DNA from 3 places in the Arthrobacter sp. Y3223151 genome. Region 2 is predicted to be linked to each of the others. Evidence: riboswitches for the same ligand, from Rfam matches in the RefSeq annotation. Region 2 holds a riboswitch; each other region holds the start of a gene.
What was found. A riboswitch is a leader RNA that binds a small molecule or an ion and turns the genes downstream of it on or off. The one in region 2 is predicted to bind S-adenosylmethionine.
Positions count from the first base shown of each region.

Region 1: another riboswitch for S-adenosylmethionine. It lies ahead of AC5RUP_RS12960 (bifunctional o-acetylhomoserine/o-acetylserine sulfhydrylase); the one in region 2 lies ahead of AC5RUP_RS03680 (acyl-CoA dehydrogenase family protein).
Region 3: another riboswitch for S-adenosylmethionine. It lies ahead of AC5RUP_RS00705 (flavin reductase family protein); the one in region 2 lies ahead of AC5RUP_RS03680 (acyl-CoA dehydrogenase family protein).

Region 1 is NZ_JBNHGI010000009.1:81,852-89,583, forward strand. Features, by position in the region: gene AC5RUP_RS12940 (amino acid ABC transporter ATP-binding protein) at 1-294, shown strand, start outside; gene AC5RUP_RS12945 (PDR/VanB family oxidoreductase) at 314-1,270, shown strand; gene AC5RUP_RS12950 (CPBP family intramembrane glutamic endopeptidase) at 1,376-2,155, shown strand; gene AC5RUP_RS12955 (VOC family protein) at 2,241-2,882, opposite strand; SAM riboswitch class IV at 3,109-3,223, shown strand; gene AC5RUP_RS12960 (bifunctional o-acetylhomoserine/o-acetylserine sulfhydrylase) at 3,291-4,616, shown strand; gene metX (homoserine O-acetyltransferase MetX) at 4,697-5,767, shown strand; gene AC5RUP_RS12970 (winged helix DNA-binding domain-containing protein) at 5,863-7,029, opposite strand; gene AC5RUP_RS12975 (SGNH/GDSL hydrolase family protein) at 7,042-7,732, opposite strand, start outside.
Region 2 is NZ_JBNHGI010000001.1:761,847-769,578, forward strand. Features, by position in the region: gene AC5RUP_RS03655 (ABC transporter ATP-binding protein) at 1-301, opposite strand, end outside; gene AC5RUP_RS03660 (VOC family protein) at 663-1,028, shown strand; gene AC5RUP_RS03665 (helix-turn-helix domain-containing protein) at 1,172-1,714, opposite strand; gene AC5RUP_RS03670 (alpha/beta hydrolase) at 1,834-3,156, shown strand; gene AC5RUP_RS03675 (CoA-binding protein) at 3,269-3,685, shown strand; SAM riboswitch class IV at 3,775-3,889, shown strand; gene AC5RUP_RS03680 (acyl-CoA dehydrogenase family protein) at 3,964-5,202, shown strand; gene AC5RUP_RS03685 (IS110 family RNA-guided transposase) at 5,564-6,778, shown strand; gene AC5RUP_RS03690 (acyl-CoA dehydrogenase family protein) at 6,920-7,732, shown strand, end outside.
Region 3 is NZ_JBNHGI010000001.1:139,770-147,501, forward strand. Features, by position in the region: gene AC5RUP_RS00670 (penicillin-binding transpeptidase domain-containing protein) at 1-80, opposite strand, end outside; gene AC5RUP_RS00675 (diacylglycerol/lipid kinase family protein) at 226-1,152, shown strand; gene AC5RUP_RS00680 (amino acid ABC transporter substrate-binding protein) at 1,317-2,135, shown strand; gene AC5RUP_RS00685 (amino acid ABC transporter permease) at 2,178-2,837, shown strand; gene AC5RUP_RS00690 (amino acid ABC transporter ATP-binding protein) at 2,824-3,630, shown strand; gene AC5RUP_RS00695 (hypothetical protein) at 3,895-4,107, shown strand; gene AC5RUP_RS00700 (prephenate dehydratase) at 4,194-5,063, shown strand; SAM riboswitch class IV at 5,211-5,325, shown strand; gene AC5RUP_RS00705 (flavin reductase family protein) at 5,378-5,884, shown strand; gene AC5RUP_RS00710 (aldo/keto reductase) at 5,935-6,924, opposite strand; gene AC5RUP_RS00715 (alpha/beta hydrolase) at 7,060-7,732, opposite strand, start outside.

The DNA of each region.
Region 1 (7,732 bases), on a different contig from region 2:
GCGCTGTGCATGGAACCGAAACTGATGCTGTTCGACGAGCCCACGTCCGCCCTGGATCCCGAATTGGTGGGAGAGGTCCTCAAGGTGATGAAGGACCTGGCCATGTCCGGCATGACGATGGTGGTGGTGACGCATGAAATGAATTTCGCCCGCGACGTCGCCGATCGCGTGGTCTTCATGGACGACGGCCACGTCGTGGAAGAGGGGCCAGCCCGGGACGTCATCACCAATCCGCAAAACGAACGCACCAGGGCCTTCCTGGCCTCCGTTCTCGCCGAACCGGCAGCAGCCTGATACCCCTGTGAGTGCCACCATGAATGAAGAATTTTTCGACGTCGAAGTCCGGTCGATCAGCCACGAGTCCAACTGCGTGGTCTCCCTGCAGCTGGAACATCCGCTGGGCGAGGAGCTGCCGGAGTGGGACGCGGGGGCACATGTCGACGTGCTCCTGCCCAACGGCCTCCTGCGCCAGTACTCGCTGTGCTCCCGGCGGGCGGACCGCTCCGCCTGGCGGCTTGGCATCCTGCGCGAGCCGGAGGGCCGCGGCGGCTCCGCCTACGTGCACGACATGCTCAAGCCCGGTACCAAGATCCAGATCCGGGGGCCGCGCAACAACTTCGTTCTGGCTCCCGCCGCCGGCTATGTGTTCATCGCCGGCGGCATCGGCATCACCCCGATTCTGCCGATGATCCGCGAAGCTGCCGAAGCCGGGGTGCCCTGGCGCCTGCTTTACCTGGGGCGAAGCCGTTCTTCGATGGCGTTCCTCGACGAAATCCAGGCGCTCGACGGCGACATCCATATCCACGCCGACGACGAAAGCGGCTTCTACCCGCTGGCCGGACTCCTGGACGAGTTGCCGCCGGAAACGCACGTCTACGCCTGCGGACCCGGGCCGCTGCTCAACGTCATTCAATCGATCGCGGACGGTTGGGACAACCCCGGACGTTTCCACTGTGAGCGCTTCACGGCGTCCGGGGCGGCCGTGGCGCCGGCGGAGGCGGGGGACTCGGCCTTCACGGTGGAATTGGCCGACGGCACCGAGGTTCCGGTGGGCCCCGGGGAATCGATTCTGCAGGCCCTCGAAGCGGTCGGGATCCATCCGTTGAATTCCTGCCGGGAGGGAATCTGCGGCACCTGCGAAACCCCCGTCCTGGGTGGTGAGATCGACCACCGTGACTCGCTGCTCTCCGACGACGAGCGCGAGGCCGGGGACACCATGATGATCTGCGTGTCGCGATGCAAGGGCCGGCGCCTGCTGCTGGACTTGTAGCAGGCAGTCGCCCCGGCGCGGGCGCGGGCCACGGGAGGAGCCGCGCACGGAACGGAAGCGCCCCCGGCCGATGACTCCCGCGGTTCTGTTGGCAAGATGGAGGTTATGGACAAGCAGAAGGTCGCCGCCGAAAGCACGCGGCGCACGGTCAGGTACTACCGGGCAGAGGTACTGATTGTCCTCGGACTCTCGCTCGGGCAGTCGGCGGTTTATGCCGTCGTGAACCTGCTGGAAAAAATGACCCGCGCTCCGCTCGCCTCGCAGACGACCACGCTGAACCCGGTGCTGAACGAGCGGGAGCTCTTCGATTTCGTGTACCAAATGCTCGGCATCGTCTTTGCGCTGGTGCCGGTGGCTCTGGTGCTGTTTTTGATGACCGCTCCCGGCCGGTCGGCCTTCCGCACGATCGGGTTCACGTTCTCCCGGCCGCGGCTGGACTTCGGCCTGGGCTTCCTGCTCGCGCTGGTGATCGGTGTCGGCACGCTGGGCGTTTACGCCGCCGGCCGGTCCCTGGGTATCACCACCGCCATTGTCCCGGCGGCCCTGGACGAATACTGGTGGACGGTTCCGGTGTTGGTCCTGTCCGCGCTGCGGCATGCGGTCCTCGAAGAGGTGGTCATGGTGGGCTACCTCTTCAACCGCTTCGCGAAGTTCGGCTGGGGCATCTGGTCCGCGATCTTCGTCAGCGCCGCCCTGCGCGGGACCTACCACCTCTACCAGGGCATCGGGCCGGGCATCGGGAACTTCCTCATGGGCCTGGTCTTCGGCTACGCCTATACGAAGGTGAAGCGGGTGATGCCGCTGGTGGTGGCGCACGCGCTGCTGGATATTGCCGGTTTCGTCGGCTACGCGCTGCTGGGGCCGGCCATCGGCATCGGCACCTGAAACCGGCCGGGCAGCGAAGCGGCGCCCGGTCTTGCGATCCGGGCGCCGCTGAGGCGATCGACGACGTCGACCCTCCTTGAAAGACTTACAGTTCGACGATCCCGTTGGCGGTTTCGAAGCGGACGGACAGGATGCCCGGCGTACCGTTCGGTGCCGTCCAGGCGACCTTGACGTCGTCCAGCAGGCCGTCGACCGGAGTGCCCAGCCAGTCCGCCACGCGCTCGGAAGAGCCGGCGATGGTCAGGCCGATCAGCTTCACCGTGGCGGGGCGGGCGTTGGACGGGTGCAGCGGTTCGGTGCCGTCATCCCAGCGCAGCATGTAGGGCACCTGCGGGTCGGCGATGAGGCCCTTGATCCCGATCTGCTGCCAGCTCAGTTCCTGCCCATCCGGGAACTTGCGGTTGCCGGGAACCGCGTGGCGGCCCAGCCGTTCTTCGAACGGGGTCAGGTCGTCGACCGCCACGCACCAGCCCATCCAGCCGCCGCCGGCTTCGGAGCGCGCCCGCACGGCCTGTCCGAAGGGGGCTTTGTCGGAAGCGGGGTGGTCGAGCACCTCCACCACCTCCAGGTAATGGTGGTCGGTGAGGGGGAAGATCATATTGCGGGTGCCGAAGCGGGGGTGAACCCCGCCCTTGACGGCGTCGATGCCCAGGGCTTTGGCGATCCGCTCTGAGGTGGCAGCCAGACCGTCGGGTTCAGCAGCATAAGAAACATGGTCGAAGCGCATGGCATTATCTTGGCACTTTGTGAACCCGCTCTCGACTTAGGGTGACCTAAGTCACTCAGCTTGCGGCTCGTGCAAGGCGCGCCGTTCCCGGCAGCAATTCCGCCGTGCCCGGCACGCCCCGGCAGCTTGAAGTGCGGACGGTCGGACAGACGGTCCGGAGCTGGGTGCCCAGTCATAAGGTGTCATATTGTTGCGGCCGCCGGCCTGTCTGCGGAGACTGGAGGCAGGTCATGAGTGCCAGCGCAAAACCCCGGTTTGCTGGCCGGCAACCCTCCAACCGCGGTGGGGTGCCCCGGGTGAAGACCAGGCAGCCGCCACAAGGCGGTGCGCAAGCGCGGGTCACACCCGGGACAGACATGCCGGCACGGCCGGATCCCGGATGGCCCCTTCCAGTGAAGGAGTTGCACCATGTCCAATGCCGATTGGTCCTTTGAAACCCGTCAGATCCACGCAGGGCAGGAGCCGGACGCCGCCACGGGCGCCCGCGCACTGCCGATCTACCAGACCACCTCGTTCGTGTTCCCCAGCGCGCAGAGCGCGGCCGACCGGTTCGCCCTGTCCGAATTGGCGCCCATCTACACCAGGATCGGCAATCCCACCCAGGAAGCGGTCGAGACCCGGATCGCCAACCTGGAGGGCGGCGTCGGCGCCCTGCTGCTGGCCTCGGGCCAGGCCGCGTCGACGTTCTCCATCCTCAACCTGGCCGAGGCCGGCGACCACATCGTGGCCAGCCCCAGCCTGTACGGCGGCACCTACAACCTGCTGCGCACCACGCTGCCCAAGTTCGGCATCGAGGTCACCTTCGTCGAGGATCCGGACAACCTGCAGCAGTGGCGCGATGCCGTCAAGCCGAATACCAAGGCGTTCTTCGGCGAGGTCGTCTCCAACCCGCGCCAGGACGTACTGGACCTGGAGTCGGTCAGCGCCATCGCCCACGAAAACGGCGTGCCGCTGATCGTGGACAACACCTTGTCTACCCCGTACCTGATCCGCCCGATCGAGTGGGGGGCCGACATCGTGCTCCACTCGGCCACCAAGTACCTCGGCGGCCACGGGACGGCGATCGGCGGCGTGATCGTTGACGCCGGAACGTTCGATTTCGCCGCCGACCCGGAGAAGTTCCCCGGGTTCAACACGCCGGACGACACCTACAACGGGCTGGTCTTTGCCCGCGACCTCGGCGTCAACGGCGCTTTGGGCGCCAACCTGGCCTACATCCTCAAGGCCCGGGTGCAGTTGCTGCGCGACCTGGGGTCCGCCATCTCGCCGTTCAATGCGTTCCTGATTGCCCAGGGGCTGGAGACGCTGAGCCTGCGCGTGGAGCGGCATGTGGCCAACGCGCAGAAGGTGGCCGAATTCCTGGAAGAGCACGACGACGTTGCCTCCGTCGCGTACCTCGGCCTGCCCTCCAGCCCCTGGTACGAGCGCGGCCGCAAGTACGGCCCGAAGGGGACCGGCGCCATCGTCGCGTTCGAAATCAAGGGCGGCATCGAGGCCGGCAAGCGCTTTGTGGACGGCCTTGAACTGCACTCGCACGTGGCCAACCTGGGCGATGTGCGCTCGCTGGTGATCCACCCGGCGTCGACCACCCATGCCCAGCTCTCGGCCGCGGAGCGGGTCGCGGCCGGGGTGACCGACGGGCTGGTCCGCCTGTCGGTGGGCATCGAGAACGTCAACGACATCATCGCCGACCTGGAGGCCGGTTTCCGCGCCGCCAAGGGCGCGGACGACTAGGCAAGCAGGTAGAGCGCAGCGTGACGATAGTGCAACCGCAGGAACTGGTGGAACAGGCGACCGACGGCATCCTGCGCCGGATGCCGGTTGGTGCGCTGGAGTTGGAAGCCGGCGGCTATCTGCCCGAGGTGTTCCTCGGCTTTGAAACCTGGGGCACCTTGAATGCGGACGCGTCCAACGCCGTCCTGATTCAGCACGCCCTGACCGGCAGCACGCATGTCGCCCGCGGCTGCTCGGACGAGGATGGCTGGTGGGACGATCTGGTGGGCCCCGGTGCCACTATCGACACGGAGCGCTATTTCGTAGTGGCCGCCAACATGATTGGCGGCTGCTACGGTTCCACCGGTCCCTCGTCGCCGGCGCCGGACGGGACGCCGTGGGGGTCACGCTTCCCGTTCGTCACGATCCGCGATTCGGTCCGGGCCGAGGCACGGCTGGCCGACGCGCTGGGCATCCGGCGCTGGCACACGGTGCTCGGCGGGTCGATGGGCGGCGCCCGCGCGCTTGAATGGGCGGCGACGTTCCCGGAGCGCACCGCCCGGTGCGCCGTCCTGTCGTGCGGCGCCGCGAGCACCGCCGAGCAAATTGCCTTCGCGCAGGCGCAGGTCGCGGCCATCCGGCTGGACCCGCACTTCGCCGGCGGCGACTATTACGGGGGTCCCGCGCCCGAGGCGGGTCTGGGTATCGCCCGGCGCATCGCGCACATCAACTACCGCTCGGAGCCGGAGCTGGAGTACAGGTTCGGCCGCAAGCCGCAGGCGGAGGAGCAGCCGTACGGCGGCATCACGCCGTCCGCCCGTGGCCGCTATGCCGTGGAGAGCTACCTCGATTACCAGGCGGACAAGCTCGTCGCGCGCTTCGACGCCAACAGCTACATCCTGCTCACCGAGGCCCTCATCAGCCACGACGTTGCCCGGGGCCGGGGCTCGCTGGAGCAGTCGCTGGGCGGCCTCACCGACACGCAGTTCTTCGTCGCCGCGGTGGATTCCGATCGCCTGTACTTCCCGGAACAGTCGCGGCAGCTGGCCGAGGCGTTGCCCGGGGCAGTCAAGGTCCACACCATCGAAACGCCGCTGGGCCACGACGGTTTCCTGACCGATATCCACCAGCTGCACGAGGCACTGACCAAGGCGTTCTTCGCGCCCGCCTGACCTCCCGCCTGCGTGTCGGCGGCCCGAGTACGACGCCGGTGCGCGCCGTCCGCGCGGAGTCCCACCGCTGCGCCCGAGCAGGTAGAGCGGAGCGGTCAGGCCAGGTCGAGTGATACCGGCCGCCGCAGGAAGGCCGCGTACCGCTCCACCGCGACGCCCACGGCCTGCCGCTCCGGCGCGGTGAAGACCCGCAGCGGTTTAAGCCGCAGCTCGGCGGAGCCGGGCCGCAGGACGTGCCTCCAGTTGCCGGCCATCCGTCCGTCCAGCAGCAGCACGTGGATCGGCACCTCACCGCCCAACGCCGCCGGCGCGCTGCCGCCCAGGTAGCCGCGGGTCTTGGTGTAGCCCATGACGTATTCGTCGTAACACTGGATCAGGTCAGCCCGCGGGCGTCCGTCGTCCGCCGCCGCGGCGGCACCGCCGATCGTCCCGGCGGCGGGGGAGTACCAGAGCTGTTGCCCCTCGGTTTCGAACCGTTCCAGTCCGTCACCGCCCCCCGCTTCGAGGCCGCGCTTCAGGTCCGCCTGGGGCAGTTTGGACCAGTCGGAACAGTCCTTTAAGGTCGCCGGTCCGCGGCTGGTGAAGTAGCGCCCGGTCAGTTGGGCCAGCGCCGCGTCGCGGTCGTAGTCCGCGGCCAGCGGCGGCACCCGCTCGTCGAAGGCCGCGTACGTCTGCTGCACGGCGCTGGAGGCGGCCGTCCGCGGAGGCCCGTTCACCAGCACCCGGTCCATTTCCGCATGGAACACCAGATGCCCCAGCCGCTGCCCGCGCAGCGTCGCTCCGTTCAGCCTCGCGCCGTCGTCCTTGAGGAGGGCCGCTTGGGCGAGCCGGGCGGCGAGCTCGTCCCGGGTCAGGTGCCGGCCTCCGGCGACGGCCGCGGCCAGCACCTCGTTGCTGCGCGCCACCGTTGCCTCATCCAGGCCCAGCTGCCGGTCCCGGCCCTTGTTCCCTGCCTTGAGGCGGGGGCCGGAGAGCAGCATCAGCCAGCGCAGGTCCTCGGCGGCCACAAAGTGCCAGGTGGGCCGCAGGACATGCGTGCGCAGGATGCGTCCGCCGGCGATCGCCGCATCCACCTCCGCAGCGTTGTCCCGTGCCGGTCCGCCGCAGCGCTGGGCCAGCGACCAGCGGGCATAGGCATATTCCTGGGACTGGAAGGCGAGCAGCCAGCGCAAGGCGGCGGCGGCGTCGTCCCCGGGGCTGTCCCACAGCCGCTGTGCCCGCAGCCGGTGACGGCGGACCTCCTGGGGACTCGGCTGCCGCACCGGTTGCTCCCGTTACCCGGCCGCGCCGGGAGGCATGCCCGGACCGAAGAAGGGGTCGGCGGCCGGCCGCTTGGGCAGGATCCCGTCGCCCGAGGACTGGTGGCGGACCCGGCGCAGGACCCACGGGACCAGGTGCTGGCGTGCCCACACCAGGTCCTCGGTGCGGGCGGTGCGCCAGTTCTTGGGCGGCAGCGGTTTGGGCGCCTCGGGCTGCAGCGAATGCTCAACGTTGAGGGCGTCCAGCACCATGGCCGCGATGGTGTGGTGCCCCAGCGGGGAGAAATGTAGCCTGTCCGGTGCCCACATCTGCGGTGCCTTCAGCTGGCGCAGCGCCCACATGTCGGCCACGACGGCGTTATGGCGTGCCGCCACCGTGCGCAGGTTTTCGTTGTAGATGGCGGCCTTGCCGCGGACACTGCCGATGACGGGCGTATCGCCGATGTCGGGCGCGGTAAACAGGACGATGGTGGCTCCCGACGCTGCCAGCCGGGTGACGGCGCGATCGAACTTCTCGGCCAGGGCGTCCGGGTCGCCGCCCGGCCGGATCACATCATTGCCGCCCGCGCAGATCGAGATGAGGTCCGGCTGCAGGGCCAGGGCCGGTTCGACCTGTTCATCGATGATCTGCTGCAGCAGGCGGCCGCGGATCGCGAGGTTGGCATAGGCGAAGTCATCGTGGCCGCGGGCGAGTTCCTCGGCCACG
Region 2 (7,732 bases):
GGGAGTCGATACCCTGGACCGGCGTGCCGTCGATTTCCACGGCGCCGGCGCTGGGCGCGTCGAGGCCGGCGGCGGCGCGGAGCAAGGTGGACTTGCCGCAGCCGGACGGGCCCAGGATGGCGAGCACCTCGCCGGAACGGACCTCGAAGTTCACGTCGCGCAGCACGGTGTGGGCCTGGGCCCCCGTGCCGAAGGTCCGGTTCAGGCCGCGGAAGGAAACGGCCAGGGCGGAGTCGGAACGGGCCGGGGGTGCAGCGGAAGCGGGAGCCGCGTGGCGGGACGACGACAGTACTGCAGTCATGGGATCACTCCATCGATCCTGGCAGTAGCACCCTACGGATCAAGCCGTGCGTCCGGCTTCCGCCGGCCGTACCCGTGGCTTGTCACCTCGTTACCACCGGCAGTCTGGGTGGACTTCCGGTGACCAGGGTTGCTGCGGCGTCGTCGATCCAGGTCTCTCGGCCGCTCGGGATGGTCACCACTAACTAAACGGCACCCGCGGCGCTCCCGGCAAACCGCCCGTAATAATGACCCGTAACAAAGGCGCGACGACAATCTGCCGTAACACTGGCGCGAACCGCTCGTGGGGGGAGCTGGCCGGGGAGACAACCGCGGCACGGCTATCCATGGACGCAGCTTCGGCGCGATGGCAGGATGGCCGCATGAAAATCAGCCGACAGATCATCGTATTCGACGCCGCCGATCTCGCGGCGGAGAGCACGTTTTGGGCCAGCCTCCTGGACGGGACGGTCGAGGCCGAAGACGACTGGCACACGGTCATGGTGGAAGGCGAACCACGGTTGGGATTCCAGCTTGCACCCAACCACATTCCGCCCGACTGGCCGGACGGGACGCCGCAGCAGATCCACCTGGACCTCTACATCGACGATCTCGCGGCCGCCCATGAACAGGCGACCTCGCTGGGCGCCAAGCTGCTGAAGCCGGCCGATGACCCGGCGGCCGCTTCGGGGTTCCAGGTGTACGCCGACCCTGCCGGACACCCGTTCTGCCTCTGCTGGGACGCGTAAGGCCGCTCTCCCGGGGCATCACGACGGCGATGCCTCCGTTCGTTCGGGAGGCGCCGACGGCGGTCCCTCCCCCCCCCGCCCATGGGCCGCCGACGTCTGACGCTGCTCCCGGTGCGGGCCCGGCGGACAAGCGGGCCTGGCGATCAGGCGGGCGGATCCGCCGGGATGAGGACCGTGGAGAACAGGCGGCGGTGCCGCCCCTCCTCCGGGCCATTGGCCGCCACCTTCTCTGCGGCGGCCCTGATGGTGGAGGTGAATTCCTCGAACTCTTCGTCCGTCATCCAGAGGGCGGTCTGCCGGTAGCCGGCCCCGTCGCGCACGAAGTCCGGATTCCCCCCGGCGATGTATTGGTCGAAGGCCCCCAGCAGCCCGGCCGCGAAGGCCATGAAGCCGCGCCGGTGGTCCTCGGCCGTCATGGAGGCCAAGTCGTCCTCGGCCACTGAACTCCTGGCCACGTCCAGCCGATAGGTGCGTTCGGTGGTGCCTCGAACCGGCCTCTCTTGGGCCACCGCCAGCACGCCGGCCTTGGAGAGGGTGCCGATGTGTCGGTAAAGCGTCGCGGTGGGAATGTCGGGGAGTTCGGCGGAGATCTCCGCCGTGGTCAGCTCACGGTTGCCCAGCAGCGCCTGGACGATCCGCAGGCGTACCGGGTGCAGGATCAGGTCGGCGCTCGGGGAGGAGGACATGGCTCAACGTTCTCATAGTTGACATTGTTCCCACAACTGAGAATAATCGTACTGTCCGGCAAACAGGCCGCGATCAAACGACCAAGACACGAGCAATAAACGACACGAAGGGAGGCGCAGTGGCGGCGATAGTGGTGGGGAACAAGGAGGTTCTGCTGGAGCTGGACCGGTTTGAGAAAATCGCGGGGCTGCTTGGCGACCAGCGATTCCCCTTGTCCGCGGTGACCTCCGTGCGGGTGCTCTCGGACGCGTTCGATGGCGTCCACGGCCTGCGCGCTCCCGGGCTTGCGATCCCGGGACGGACCCGGGTGGGAACCTGGCGCGGCCGCGGCAGGACCCTCGCCGTCGCCCGCCGCGGCACCCCGGCGGTGCAGCTGGACCTTGACGGGCAAAAGTACGCCCGGGTAGTTGTGTCGATTCCCGACGCCGAGGATGTTGCGGCCCGGATCCGTGCCGCCGCCGGCCTGCCCGCCGGTCAGGCGTTCGCCGAAGAAGTGGTCACCTTCCCGTCCGGGACCGTTCAGTTGGCGGGAACCTGGGCCGCGCCAGCCGGAACGATCCGCGGCGCCGCGCTGATCCTGCCCGGCTCCGGACCGATCGACCGCAATGCAGATCACAAACGGATGCCGTTGGGCATCAGCCGTGACCTGGCGACGGCGCTTGCCGGCCATGGAATCGCGTCTCTGCGCTACGACAAGCGCGGTACCGGCGCTTCGGAAGGAACCTTCTGGGCGGCCGGTTTCCGTCAGAACACCGACGACGCGGCAGCCGCCCTCCGCTGGATGACCGCCCAGAAGGCCGCGGGCGTGCCGGTGTTCCTGGTCGGCCACAGCGAAGGCAGCTACCACGCGGCGGCCCTGGCGGCAGAGCCCGGCACACGGGTGGATGGGGCTGTGCTGCTTTCGGCCTCGGCACAGACGGGCTTTGAGACAGGCAGATGGCAGACAGCCCAGATCAGCGACTCGCTGCCCGCATTCCCGCGTTTGCTGCTGAAGCTCTTCCGCCAGGACCTGGTCAAGATGCAGGCGAAATCGGTGGAAAAACTTCGCACCACCACCGAGGACGTGGTGCGCATGCAGGGCCGCAAGATCAACGCGCTCTGGCACCGGGAGTTCCTCGACTTCGACCCCGTTCCGAACTTGGAGCGCTTGCAGGTGCCGGTTCTGGCTGTCACAGGAGCCAAGGACGTGCAGGTGGACCCGGCCGACCTGGACATCATCGCGGCGACCGTTCCCGGCCCGGTGACCACGAGGAAAATCGAGGACCTGTCACACCTGCTGCGCCGCGACCCGAAGGCTCCGACCCTCTCCGACTACAAGCGCCAGATCCGCGAGCCCGTGGACGCTGAACTGCTGGAGCTGGTGGGACGTTGGATCTCCGAGCAGGCGGACTCGGCTTCCGGCGCGGCTGGAACGCCTGCCACCGGGCAGTTGGCTGGCTAGTCACCGGCTGCCCGGATGGCCCGGGCTGCCGGGGGAGGGGTTTATCCGCCTCTCGGTGATGCGGGGTGTGCGGGCGGTTCCGGTGCCGAAGAGTCGCAGGTAGGGTGGCGCCATGGCACACCAAAATGACCCCGAGGTCGTCTACCGGCTGCTGAGCACGCCGGGCCGCTGGGCCGTCGTCGGCCTGTCCACGAACCCGCACCGGGTGGCCATGCGCATCTCCCGGTACCTGATGGACCAACTGGACATGGAAGTCATCCCCGTCAACCTGCAGGGCGACGACGTCCTCGGTCTGACCGGTTACCAATCGCTCGGGGACATTCCCGGCGAGATCGACGTGGTGGACTGCTTCGTGAACTCGCAGAAGGTGGGCCCGGTGGTGGACCAGGCTATCGAAATCGGCGCCAAGGCGGTGTGGCTCCAACTGGGCGTGGTCGACGAAGCCGCCGCGGAACGGGCCAGGGCGGCGGGCCTGGACGTCGTCATGGATACCTGCCCAGCCATCGAGGCCCCGCGCCTCGGCCTCTAGGTCGGGCGCCCGTAACATTGCGCCGCGGAACGTCACGGCCTGTCACGTGCTTCCGTGCGCCGGATCGGCCCCGGCATACTCGACTCCGAGATCAAGAGTCCCAACGACAAGCTCTGGCTGGTTGGGCGGCAACCCTCTCCCGTAGCGGGGTGCCCCAGATGAGGATCCGGCCGCGCACAACACCGTGCCCGGCAAGTACGGCCCCCTCCGGGCTGCGTCCCCAACCGTGACGGTTGCTGCGCCGCGGCCCTGCGGGAGCCCCGCCTTGAGGAGCCGACATGACCGCCGTCGTGACCGAAAACAACTCGCAGACCCGCCGATCCCCGTGGACCGGACAGGCCACCGCCGAGGAACTGGCCCACTGGCAGCAGATAGCCGAAGGCGTTGCCGCCGCGCTGGCACCGGACGTGCTGGAGCGCGACCGCCGCAACGCCGACCCACACGCCGAGGTGGAACTGCTGCGCAACTCCGGGCTGCTCAACCTGATCATCCCGGCCGCATGGGGCGGCGAGGGCGGGCACTGGGAAAGCGCGCTGCACGCCGTGCGCATCCTGGCCCGCACCGACGCGTCGATCGCGCAAATACTCGGTTACCACTACGCCAATCAGGGCGCGGTCGTCTTCTACGGTGATCCGCAGGTGCAGGAGCGCCTGCTCCGCCGCTCCGCACGGGGACGCTGGTCCTGGGGCGACTCCGTAAACCCGGTGGACCCGAATTTAGAACTGGTTCCCGACGGCGACGGCTACCGGCTGAATGGCACCAAGCACTTCTCCACCGGCGCCTCCGTCGGCGACGCCATCCTGGTCAACGCCGTGATCGCGGCCGGACTGCAGCAGGGCAAGTTCCTGGCCCTCGCGCTGGAGCATGACCGGACGGGGATCGGATACCTCGGGGACTGGGATGCGCTCGGCCAGCGGCTCTCGGCCAGTGGTTCGGTGAAGTACGACGGCGTGCAGGTCACCGCCGCGGACATCATCGGCGAGGTAGGGGAGGAGCCTTTCTCGACGCTGGTCACCCCCTACATCCAGCTGGCCTTCGGCAACCTCTACCTGGGCATCGCGCAGGGGGCGCTGGACCGCGGGCGCCGGATCACGCTGGCGCGCCGGAACTCCTGGTTCCTCAGCACGCAGGAGACCTATGCCCAGGATCCGCTGACGCAGCGGGTTTACGGCGAGCTGGTCTCGCGGGTTGCCGCGGTGGAAGCCCTGGCCGACCGAACGAACGCCAGGTTCGACGCTGTTATTGCCGCCGGCGCGCAGCTGAGCGCGGAAGCCCGGGCGGACATCGCGCTCGAGATTGCGCGGCTCAAGGTTGTGTCCACCGAGGTGGGTGTGGACGTGGCGAACCGCATCTTCGAGACCACTGGCTCGTCCTCCGCGAAAACCGAGGTCGGGCTGGACATCTTCTGGCGCAACATCCGCACCCACACGCTGCACGACCCGGTCGACTACAAGAAGGTCGAGGTCGGCGCCAACTACCTGCTCGGCGACGTCCAACCGATTTCGCTCTACACCTGAGCGGAGCAGCCCGCGCCTGCGGGTCACCTCCTGACCGTCCGCAGCCCGCGGGCCGGTCATGACTGCTGCGACTCGCAGGCCGCATCAGGGCTGCCCGAATCTGCGGTCACCACCGCTGCCCCCGTTACCTTCTTCGTAAGCCCTGAATAGGCAAGAATCAGGGTTGCTGGCCTGTCGGCCCCGGCATGATGTCTGCCCCCAGTCGTTCATGATCCGGGGGGTGTTGTCACCGGGGTCCGATAGGCGCCAGAGGATCGCTGATGGGGACAAGACCAGCCGAAGCTTTGACCATGGCAGGTCGGCCGTAACGTGGATGCCGAACTCTGCCGCCGCAGGACATGCCAGCACTCGTACTGGATTAATGTCTGGAGGCGGCGTGATCAAAGAGCACCATCTTGTTGATGTCTTTATCGGCATTGACGTGGGCAAGACCAACCATCACGCGGTCGCCCTCGACCGCGACGGCAAGAAACTGCTGGACAAGGCGCTGCCCCAGGACGAGGCGAAACTGCGTGAAATCATCGCCGCCCTCGCACGGCACGGGACCCTGCTTTTGGTGGTCGATCAACCGGCCACGATCGGTGCCCTGCCGGTCGCCGTAGCCCAGTCCGAAGGCATCATGGTCGGTTATCTGCCCGGACTGGCGATGCGCCGCATCGCGGACCTGCACCCGGGCGAGGCGAAAACCGATGCGCGGGACGCGGCGATCATCGCCGAGGCTGCCCGGACCATGCCCCAAACCCTGCGCGCCATCGCCTTAGCCGATGAGCAGGCTGCGGAGCTGTCGATGCTTTGCGGCTTCGACGATGACCTGGCGCAGCAGGCCACGGCAGCTTCGAACCGGATCCGGGGCCTGCTCACCCAAATACACCCGGCATTGGAGCGGGTGGTCGGACCGCATCTGGATCATCCGGCGATGGCGGAACTGCTGATCAAATACCCGACCCCGGATGCCCTGCGAAAGGCCGGTCAGGCCCGCGTGACCGCATTGCTGGGCAAGTTTGCTCCGCGGGCAGGAAAGCGCTGGGCGGCCGAGGTGTTCGCGGCGTTAGGTGAGCAGACCGTGGTGGTATCCGGCACCGGCGCGGCCGGCATCGTATTGCCGCAGTTGGCCGCGCAACTGGCGCAACTGCGGACGTCCCGCGCCCAGGTGCTGGCCCGGGTGGAAGAACTCGTGGAGGCCCACCCTCTTCACCTCGTCCTGACCTCCATGCCGGCGGTCGGTGTCAGGACGGAAGCACGGATCATCACCGAGATCGTCGGCAAGGAATTCGCCTCCGCAGGACATCTGGCCTCCTACTCCGGATTCGCGCCGGTGACTTGGAGATCGGGCACCTCGATCCGCGGCGACCACCCGTCGAAGAAGGGAAACAAATTCCTCAAACGCGCCTTGTTCCTCTCCGCGTTCGCGGCACTGAAGGACCCGGTTTCACGCGCCTACTACGACCGGAAACGCGCCGAGGGGAAACGACACAACCAAGCCCTAATCGCCCTGGCCAGACGGCGCTGCGACGTCCTCTTCGCCATGCTCCGCGACATGACCCTCTACGAAACGCCTCAGCTCAAGGCAGCCTGACCCCTTGACGAAGAACATAGGGACACCCCCCCCCCAATCCGCAGGCCCCATCACCGCTGCCTTCAACCCGAACCCCATCAGCGCTGCCCTCAACCCGGGCCCCATCTCGCGCCCACGCGCCGAACCCCCAGGAGAACCACCATGACTGAAACCATCGACAACCTCGCCACGGTTTTCGACGCCGCGGCCGCCAAATACCGCCCGATCTTCGCGCGCATCGCCGCCGGGGCATTGAGCCGCGAGCTCACCCGCGAACTGCCGGTTGACCAGATCGGCTGGCTGAAGGACGCCGGCTTCGGCGCCGCCCGGATTCCGGCCGAGTTCGGCGGCGACGGGCTGGACTGGGAAGAGTTCACCCGACTCCTGATCGAGCTGGCCACGGCGGACAGCAACATTCCGCAGGCGCTGCGTTCGCACATCGCCTTGGTGGAGGAGAACCTGTACCACCACGGCCGCACCTCGGATCGCAGCGCCTGGCTGCGGCGCTTCGCGTCCGGCGAGCTGGCCGGCAATGCCTGGACCGAACCGGGCGCCGGGGGAACCGCCACCGTGCTGTCCGAGACCGGCGGCAAACTGCTGCTGAACGGCCGCAAGTTCTACACCACCGGCACCATCTTCGCCGACTGGATCGATGTTACCGCCAAGCGCCCGGACGGCTCCGATGTCTCGGTGATCATCTCCACCACGTCGCCGGGCGTAGAAACCTTCGACGACTGGGACGGTTTCGGCCAGCGTCTAACCGGCAGCGGCACCACCGTGTTTACTGACGCGGTGGTGGACCCCGCCAACGTGTCCGCCTTCGCCGACCGCTTCCCGTACCAGACGGCCCTCTACCAGCACATCCTGCTGGTCACTCTGGCCGGCATCGCCCAGGCCGTCACCAGCGAAGCCGCAGACAACGTGCGGGACCGCAAGCGGGTGTTCGGCCACGGAAACGCTCCGCTGGTCCGGCAC
Region 3 (7,732 bases), 620 kb from region 2:
GATTCCCGCTCCGGAGCGCAGGCAGCCACCGCTACCGTCACCAGCAGGGCGGTGATGAGTGCAAGTGCGCGCCGAAGCAATTCTTCTCCCGGATCCGATGGTGTCCTGTTAGAACCTATAAGCGGCCAGCAGCGATGTCGAGCCGGACGGCACCGGCGGGATGGTGCTTGAATGGGTTCGTCGGGACGCCGGCCTCGGCCCGGCAAACAGGACAGTAAGGACACCATGACCGAATCCGCTCCCCCAGCTTCCCGCCGTGCCGCGGTGGTCTGGAACCCGTCCAAGAAGTTCAACTTCGACCTGGTGGCGCTGGTCGAGGGCCTGTGCGCCGAGACCGGCTGGCAGCCACCGCTCTGGCTCGAGACCACGCTCGAGGATCCGGGCGCCGGCCAGGCGCACCAGGCGCTGGAAGCGGGCGTCGACCTGGTCATCGCCGCCGGCGGTGACGGAACGGTGCGACGCGTGGCCGGCCGGCTGGCGGCGACCGACATGCCGCTGGGCGTGATCCCGCTTGGCACCGGCAACCTGCTGGCACGCAACCTGGACCTGCCGGTCGATGACCCGGAGACCGCGGCAGGCATCGCGTTGGCCGGCCGCGACCGCCGGATCGACGTGGTCCGGGCCACCGTGGACAGGTCGGGCGGCGACTCCGTGTTCCTGGTCATGGCCGGTCTCGGCTTCGACGCTGCCGTGATCGGCGGCACCGACGACGGCCTCAAGGACCGCATCGGGTGGCTGGCCTACGTGGAAGCCGGCCTGCGAAACCTTCCGGGCAAGCCGGTCCGCGCCACGGTCACCATAGACGGCGGCAAGCCCATGACCGTGCGGATGCGCAGCGTGATGGGCGGCAACTGCGGCAAGATCCAGGGCGGCTTCGAAATGTTTCCCGGCGCGCGGCTCGACGACGGCCTGCTGGACGTCATGACCATCTCCCCCCGCGGCCGGCTGGGCTGGCTCGGCGTGCTGGCCGGGCTCGCCAAACGCGGCCGCAGCGTGGACCCCTCGGTTGACTACTACCAGGGCAAGCACGTGGAGATCCACGCCGGCCGGCCCCAGGAGATGCAACTGGACGGCGACCATATCGGCATGGGTTCCCGCCTGCTGATGCGCGTCGACCCGGGCGCACTCGTGGTGCGGGTGGCACCGGAATAGAACAACAACGACGCCGGTGCGCGCCGTCGGGAGTGCAGCTGCTCACATTGCCGACACAGTTCGGAACATATCTTGAGGTACCCGTTGTTGTACGTGCTAGCTTCAGCGTTTGCCGGTCACCCGCCGGTTGGCTCGTCGTCCCACATCACAAGGGGTTTTCCACCATGATTCGTCGTCGTTTGTCCGTCCTCGGTGCCGCCGCAGCCGCCGCGCTGGTGCTGGCCGGCTGCAGCACGTCCTCGCCGTCGGGGTCGGAGCCGGCGACCTCCGCCGCCGCGACCACGCTGCAGGAGATCCAGGAGGCCGGCGTGATCACCGTGGGGACCGAGGGGACCTACCGCCCGTTCTCCTTCCACGAAAACGGCACCGGTGACCTGACCGGTTACGACGTCGAGATCGTCACCGCGGTGGCGGACAAGCTCGGCGTCGACGTGCGGTTTGAAGAGACCCAGTGGGATGCCATCTTCGCGGGGCTGGAGGCGGGGCGTTTCGACGTGATCGCCAACCAGGTTTCGATCAATGAAGACCGCCTGGCCAAGTACGACTTCTCGGACCCGTACACGGTCAGCACCGGCGTCGTCGTCGTGAAGTCGGACAACAACGACATTTCTTCCCTGGCGGATCTGGAGGGCAAAACCTCCGCCCAGTCGCTGACCAGCAACTTCTACAAACTGGCCAAGGGCGCCGGAGCCAATGTCGAGGCCGTGGAGGGCTGGGCGCAGGCGGTTTCGCTGCTGGAGCAGGGCCGGGTGGACGCCACGGTCAACGACAAGCTGACCTACCTGGACTACCAGTCCACCAACGACAACAAAGACATCAAGGTAGCCGCCGAAACAGACGAGGAGACGCAGAGCGCCTTCGCCTTCCAGAAGGGCAGCGACGACCTGGTGGAGGCCTTCAACACGGCGCTGGAGGAGCTGCGCGCCGACGGCACGCTGGAGGAGATCTCGGAGAAGTACTTCGGCGCGGACGTCAGCAAGTAATCCGGCCGGCTTTCAGGGAGACGCTAACGTAACCGTATGGACATCGACTGGGAGCTCGTCGGCAGTTCGCTGTGGCCTATAGTCCAGGGCGGATTGACCGGCACCATCCCCCTCACGCTGGCCAGTTTCGCCATCGGCCTGCTGCTGGCGCTCGTCGTGGCCCTGATGCGGCTGGGCCGAAACCGGGTCCTGGCCGGCATCGCCCGCGCCTATGTTTCGGTGATCCGCGGCACGCCCCTGCTGGTCCAGCTGTTCGTGATCTTCTACGGCCTGCCGTCGATCGGCGTGGTGCTCGACCCCTGGCCGAGCGCGGTCATCGCGTTCTCCCTGAACGTGGGTGGATATGCGGCCGAGATCATCCGGGCCGCGATCCTCTCCGTCCCCAAGGGCCAGTGGGAAGCCGGCCACACCATCGGCATGGCCGGCACCACCACCCTGCGCCGCATCATCCTGCCCCAGGCCGCGCGCGTGTCGGTGCCGCCGCTGTCCAATACCTTCATCTCGCTGGTCAAGGACACCTCCCTCGCCTCCCTGATCCTGGTCACCGAGGCGTTCCGGGCCGCCCAGGAAATCGCGGCGTTCAGCCAGGAGTTCATGCTGCTCTACATTGAGGCCGCGGCGGTCTACTGGGTGTTCTGCCTGGTGCTCTCCGCCGGGCAGTCCCGACTGGAGAAGAGGCTGGACCGCTATGTCGCCCACTGACGTCCCTTCCGCCGCCGCTTCGCAGCGCGGCTCCGCAGCCGGACCGGTGCTGACCGTGGAGGGCCTGCGAAAGTCCTTCGGCAGCAACCAGGTGCTCAAGTCCATCGATCTGTCCGTCCAGACGGGTGGCGTCCTGGCCCTGATCGGACCCTCCGGGTCGGGCAAAACCACCGTGCTGCGTTGCCTGAACGGCCTGGAAACCCCCGACGGCGGACGGGTCGCCTTTTCGGGCGGGCCGGCCGTGGACTTCGGTTCGCCGGTGAACCGGAAACAGATCGCCGCCCTGCGCGACCGCAGCGCCATGGTGTTCCAGCACTACAACCTGTTTCCGCACATGACTGTGCTGCAGAACATCATCGAGGGCCCGGTCCAGGTGCAGAAGCGGCCCAAGGCCGAAGCGGTGCGCGAGGCCAGGTCGCTGCTGGACCGCGTCGGGCTCTCCGGCAAGGAAGACCAGTATCCGCATCAGCTCTCCGGCGGACAGCAGCAGCGGGTCGGCATTGTCCGGGCCCTGGCGCTCAAACCCTCGCTGCTGCTGTTCGACGAGCCCACGTCCGCACTGGATCCCGAACTGGTGGGCGACGTGCTGCACGTGATCAAGGAACTGGCTGACGAGGGCTGGACCATGGCCCTGGTCACCCACGAGCTGGCCTTCGCCCGTGAAGTGGCCAGCGAAGTGGTGTTCATGGACGGCGGCGTGGTGGTGGAACGCGGACACCCCGAACAGGTGCTGCGCGAACCGCGGGAGGAGCGCACCCGGCAGTTCGTCCATCGGCTGCTGAACCCGTTCTAGGACCGGGTCCGCCCCCGGGTGCCCCCGCCCTCCCCGCTGCAGGCTCCCTGCACCCGCGGCGGTCCCGCCGGCACCGGCGTTCGCCGCACCCCCGCCATGGCAGGAGTGGCGCACGCCACGCCGGTGGAAAATTCATCTGATGTCATCTGGGATGGCAGAATGTAAAGTTCCATGCACCGTTCCGCATGGCAGGCTCGTTCCGGCCGGAAGCTTCCATCCCGCGTTTCTCCTGCGCGGAAACCTCCGGCCACGAAAGGCAGAACCATGGCCACTTCCCTGGCTACCAAGTCGTTGACCGCACAGACGGCTTCCGAAGCGCACGATCTCCTGAATGCTGCGGTCGAAGAGCTGCAAAAGCTCGCCGCCATCGACGGCGATTGCGGCATCCTGGTCACGCGCACCGGCCCCGGGCAGTTTACGGTGGAGCTGAGCGACGACGTGCCCTACGGCATCACCCAGGAATCGCATCTGTACTAAGCGGTTGGCGGGCCGGTCAGGTTATGTGACGCCGGCCGGTTGCCCGGAATGAAGCGCGGGCCCGCCCCGGTGGGATAATTTCGCCCATGGCTGCTGCAATTGCGTACCAAGGTGAACCCGGCTCGAACTCCCACATGGCTTGCCTGGAAGTGCGCCCCGGTTGGGACGCGGTGCCGTGTGCCAGCTTCGAGGATGCGTTCGCTGCCGTCACCGGCGGCGAGGCCGAACTGGCCATGATCCCCATCGACAACTCGATCGCCGGCCGGGTGGCGGACATCCACGCGCTGCTGCCGAAGACCACCCTGCAGATTGTGGAGGAATTCTTCCTGCCCATCCGGTTCAGCCTGCTGGGCGTACGCGGGGCCACCGTGGAGCAGGCCCGGGAGGTGCACAGCCACATCCACGCCTTGGGCCAGTGCCGCAAGCTGATCCGCAGGCTCGGGCTCACTCCGGTCATCGCCGGCGACACCGCGGGTTCGGCCCGGGAGGTGGCCGAATGGAACGACCCGACCAAGGTCTCCCTGGCACCGCCGATGGCCGCCGAACTCTACGGTCTGGAGGTTTTCGCGGAAAAGGTCGAAGACGATCCGACGAACACCACACGGTTCGTGGTGCTGGCCGACCGCCGGCCGGTCCCGTCCCGCGAGGAACTTCCCGGTCCGGCGGTGACCAGCTTCGTGTTCCGCGTGCGGAACGTGCCGTCGGCGCTCTACAAGGCGCTGGGCGGTTTCGCCACCAACGGCATCAACATGACCAGGCTGGAGAGCTACATGGTCGGCGGCGAGTTTGCCGCCACCATGTTCATGGTGGACGTCGAAGGCCACCCGGACGATCCTGCCATGGTCCACGCCTTCGAGGAACTGGACTTCTTCACCACCGAGATCCGCCTCCTGGGCGTTTACCCGGCGCATCCGTTCCGGCGGCAGACCGTGCGCGCCGGCGCCGCCGCACAGTAGCCGTGGCGGCGGCCGCCCGTGGGCCGCAGCCGTAGCGCCGCAACCGTCGCGGCAGCCGTCGCGCGGCTGCCGCCGGTAAAACGCTGCATTTGACGAACTGTTACCGGCGTTTGACCCAGGCCCTTCCCCGCTCTTAGCGTGGAGGCGAATCAAGAGCGCCAACTTCACAGCCCTGGCTGGTTGGCCGGCAACCCTCTACCGTAGCGGGGTGCTCCAGGTGATGATTCGGCCCGCCGGGTATGTCGGCAGGCAAGTACGCGTATCCACCCGCAGCAGCTCGGCCGCAGCGGATGCGCCCAAGCCCCAAGGACGCCATGTCGCTACACCATGACCTGACCCCCAACACGTTGCGCTCAGCCTTCGGCCGCTTCCCCTCGGGCATCGCGGCGCTGTGCGCGATCATCGACGGCGAGCCGCAGGGCATCGTCGCCTCCTCGTTCACCGTGGGCGTCTCCCTCGAGCCGCCGCTGGTGATGTTCGCCGTGCAAAACACCTCACGGACCTGGCCGCTGGTCCGCCGGGCCGACCGGATCGGCGTCTCGGTCCTCGGCACCGGGCACGACGGCGTCTGCCGCCAGATCGCGTCCAAGAACGGGGACCGCTTTGCCGGCCTGAGCCTGCACGGCACGGACGACGGCGCGCTTTTCCTCAACGACGCGGCGCTCTGGCTGGACTGCTCGGTGCACCAGGAAGTCCCGGCCGGGGACCACCACGTCGTGCTGCTGCAGGTGCACGGCCTGTCCACGCACGACGGCACGCACGAGCCGCTCGTCTTCCACGATTCCGCATTCCGCCGGTTGGAACAGCCGGCCTTCGTCTAGGACGCTTGGTCCCGGCCCAGCCGGCAGCGGGCTGGGCGAGCCGCGGGCAGCTACGGCAGCGGCCTGCCGCGGGCCGCCACCCACAGGGAGTACCACTCCTCGCGGGTCATCGATGCTCCAACCGCCTCCGCCTCGGCACAGGCCCGGATCCGGTCCGGGCTGCTGGTGCCGACGACCGGCCGGATGCCTGCCGGATGCCGCAGCAGCCAGCCCAGCACCACGGCTTCGGGCGGGCAGCCCTTGTCCCGGGCAAGTTCCGTGACCAGGGCTGCCGTTGCATGGTCGGCCGGGGGTGTGGCATCCGCGGGCGCGGAAGCATCCGGTGTCGCGGCCTCCGCTGCCGCGCGCCCGCTGTACCGGCCCTGGGCCAGTGCGCCCCAGGCCTGCAGCTCCACTCCGTGGGCGGCGCAGTATTCCAGGGTGCCGTGCGGGAAGCTGATCCCCGTTCCCTCCGGGTGGTTCACCAGCACCCCCGACTCCAGCCAGTCGCGTCGGTACAGGCTCATTTCCAGCTGGTTCACCGCCAGCGGTTCATCCAGCGCCGCCTGCAGCCAGCGCATCTGTTCGCCGGACATGTTCGAGACACCAAGGCGGCGGACCTTCCCGGCCATCCGAAGCTCGTTGAAGGCCGCGGCGATCTCTTCGGCCGGCGCCAGCGGATCCGGCCGGTGGATCAGCAGCGTATCCAGGTGATCGGTGTGCAGCCGGCGCAGGCTCTCGTCGGTGCGGGCCAGGATCGCTTCCCGCGAGGAGTCGTAGTGCCCGACCAGGCCGGGGACCGGCAGCCGGATGCCGCATTTGCCCTGCAGCCGGATCGAGTCGCGCAGCTCGGGACTTTCCGCCAGCACCCGCCCGAATGCGGCCTCGGCCTTGCCGTGGGCGTAGATGTCGGCGTGGTCGAACGTCGTGATCCCGGCCTCCAGCGCCGCCGCCACGGCCGCATGCGCGGCCGACACATCGGCCGCTTCCAGCGGCCCGCTCCCCCAGCCACCGCCCAACCCCATGCAGCCGAAAATGAGGCGCGATCCGGCGTCGTCCATTGGTAGTTCCCCCTTCGCTGGGCAGGTTTCCAGCGTACGACGGCGGCGCCCGGGGAGGCATCGGCGCCGGCCTGAGGTGATGCAGCCACCGAAGAACACACCGCGCAGCGGGGCGCCGGTTCAACTCCGGCCGCATCAGCCGGTGTGGCGGCGGAGGAACGCCACGCTGCGCTCCAGCACCTGCCACGCCGCTTCCAACTCCAGGTTGAACTGGAACTGGTGCCCCAGGCCGGCCTCGGTTTGGGGGAAGGACTCCTCCACGGCCGCGCCCTTGATCCGCAGCGCTTCGACCAGCCCGAGCGAGTGCGGCAGCAACGGGTCGGTGTTGCCCGCGGAAACGAAAGCCGGCGGGTAGTCGGCGCCCACATGCCGGGCCACGGAGGCCAGCGCGACGTACGGACGCTCCAGATAGTCCTTGGCCCCGGTGTAGGACCACAGCACCGTGCGCAGGTAGTTCTGGTTCCCGGCCTGGTCCGCCCCGGCGAGCGAGAGGTCGTACGCCCCGCAGTGCAGCAGCACCGCGCGCAGCCGTTCCGGCTTCATGGGCGAGGCGATGCCCAGCCTTTTGGCATAGTCCGGGTCGGCGATGACCAGCGCCAGTTGCGCAGCAATTTGCGCGCCCGCCGAGTCCCCGGCCAGCACGATCCGCTCGGTATCGATGTGCAGCCGATCGGCATTGTGTTCCAGATAGCGCAGCGCGGCGGCCGTCTGGCGCACCGGCGCCGGGTAGCGGCGCACGTGCGCCAGCGAATAGTCCACGCCCACGGAGGTGAAGCCGTAGGAGGCGAGGATCCGAAGGTAATTGGCG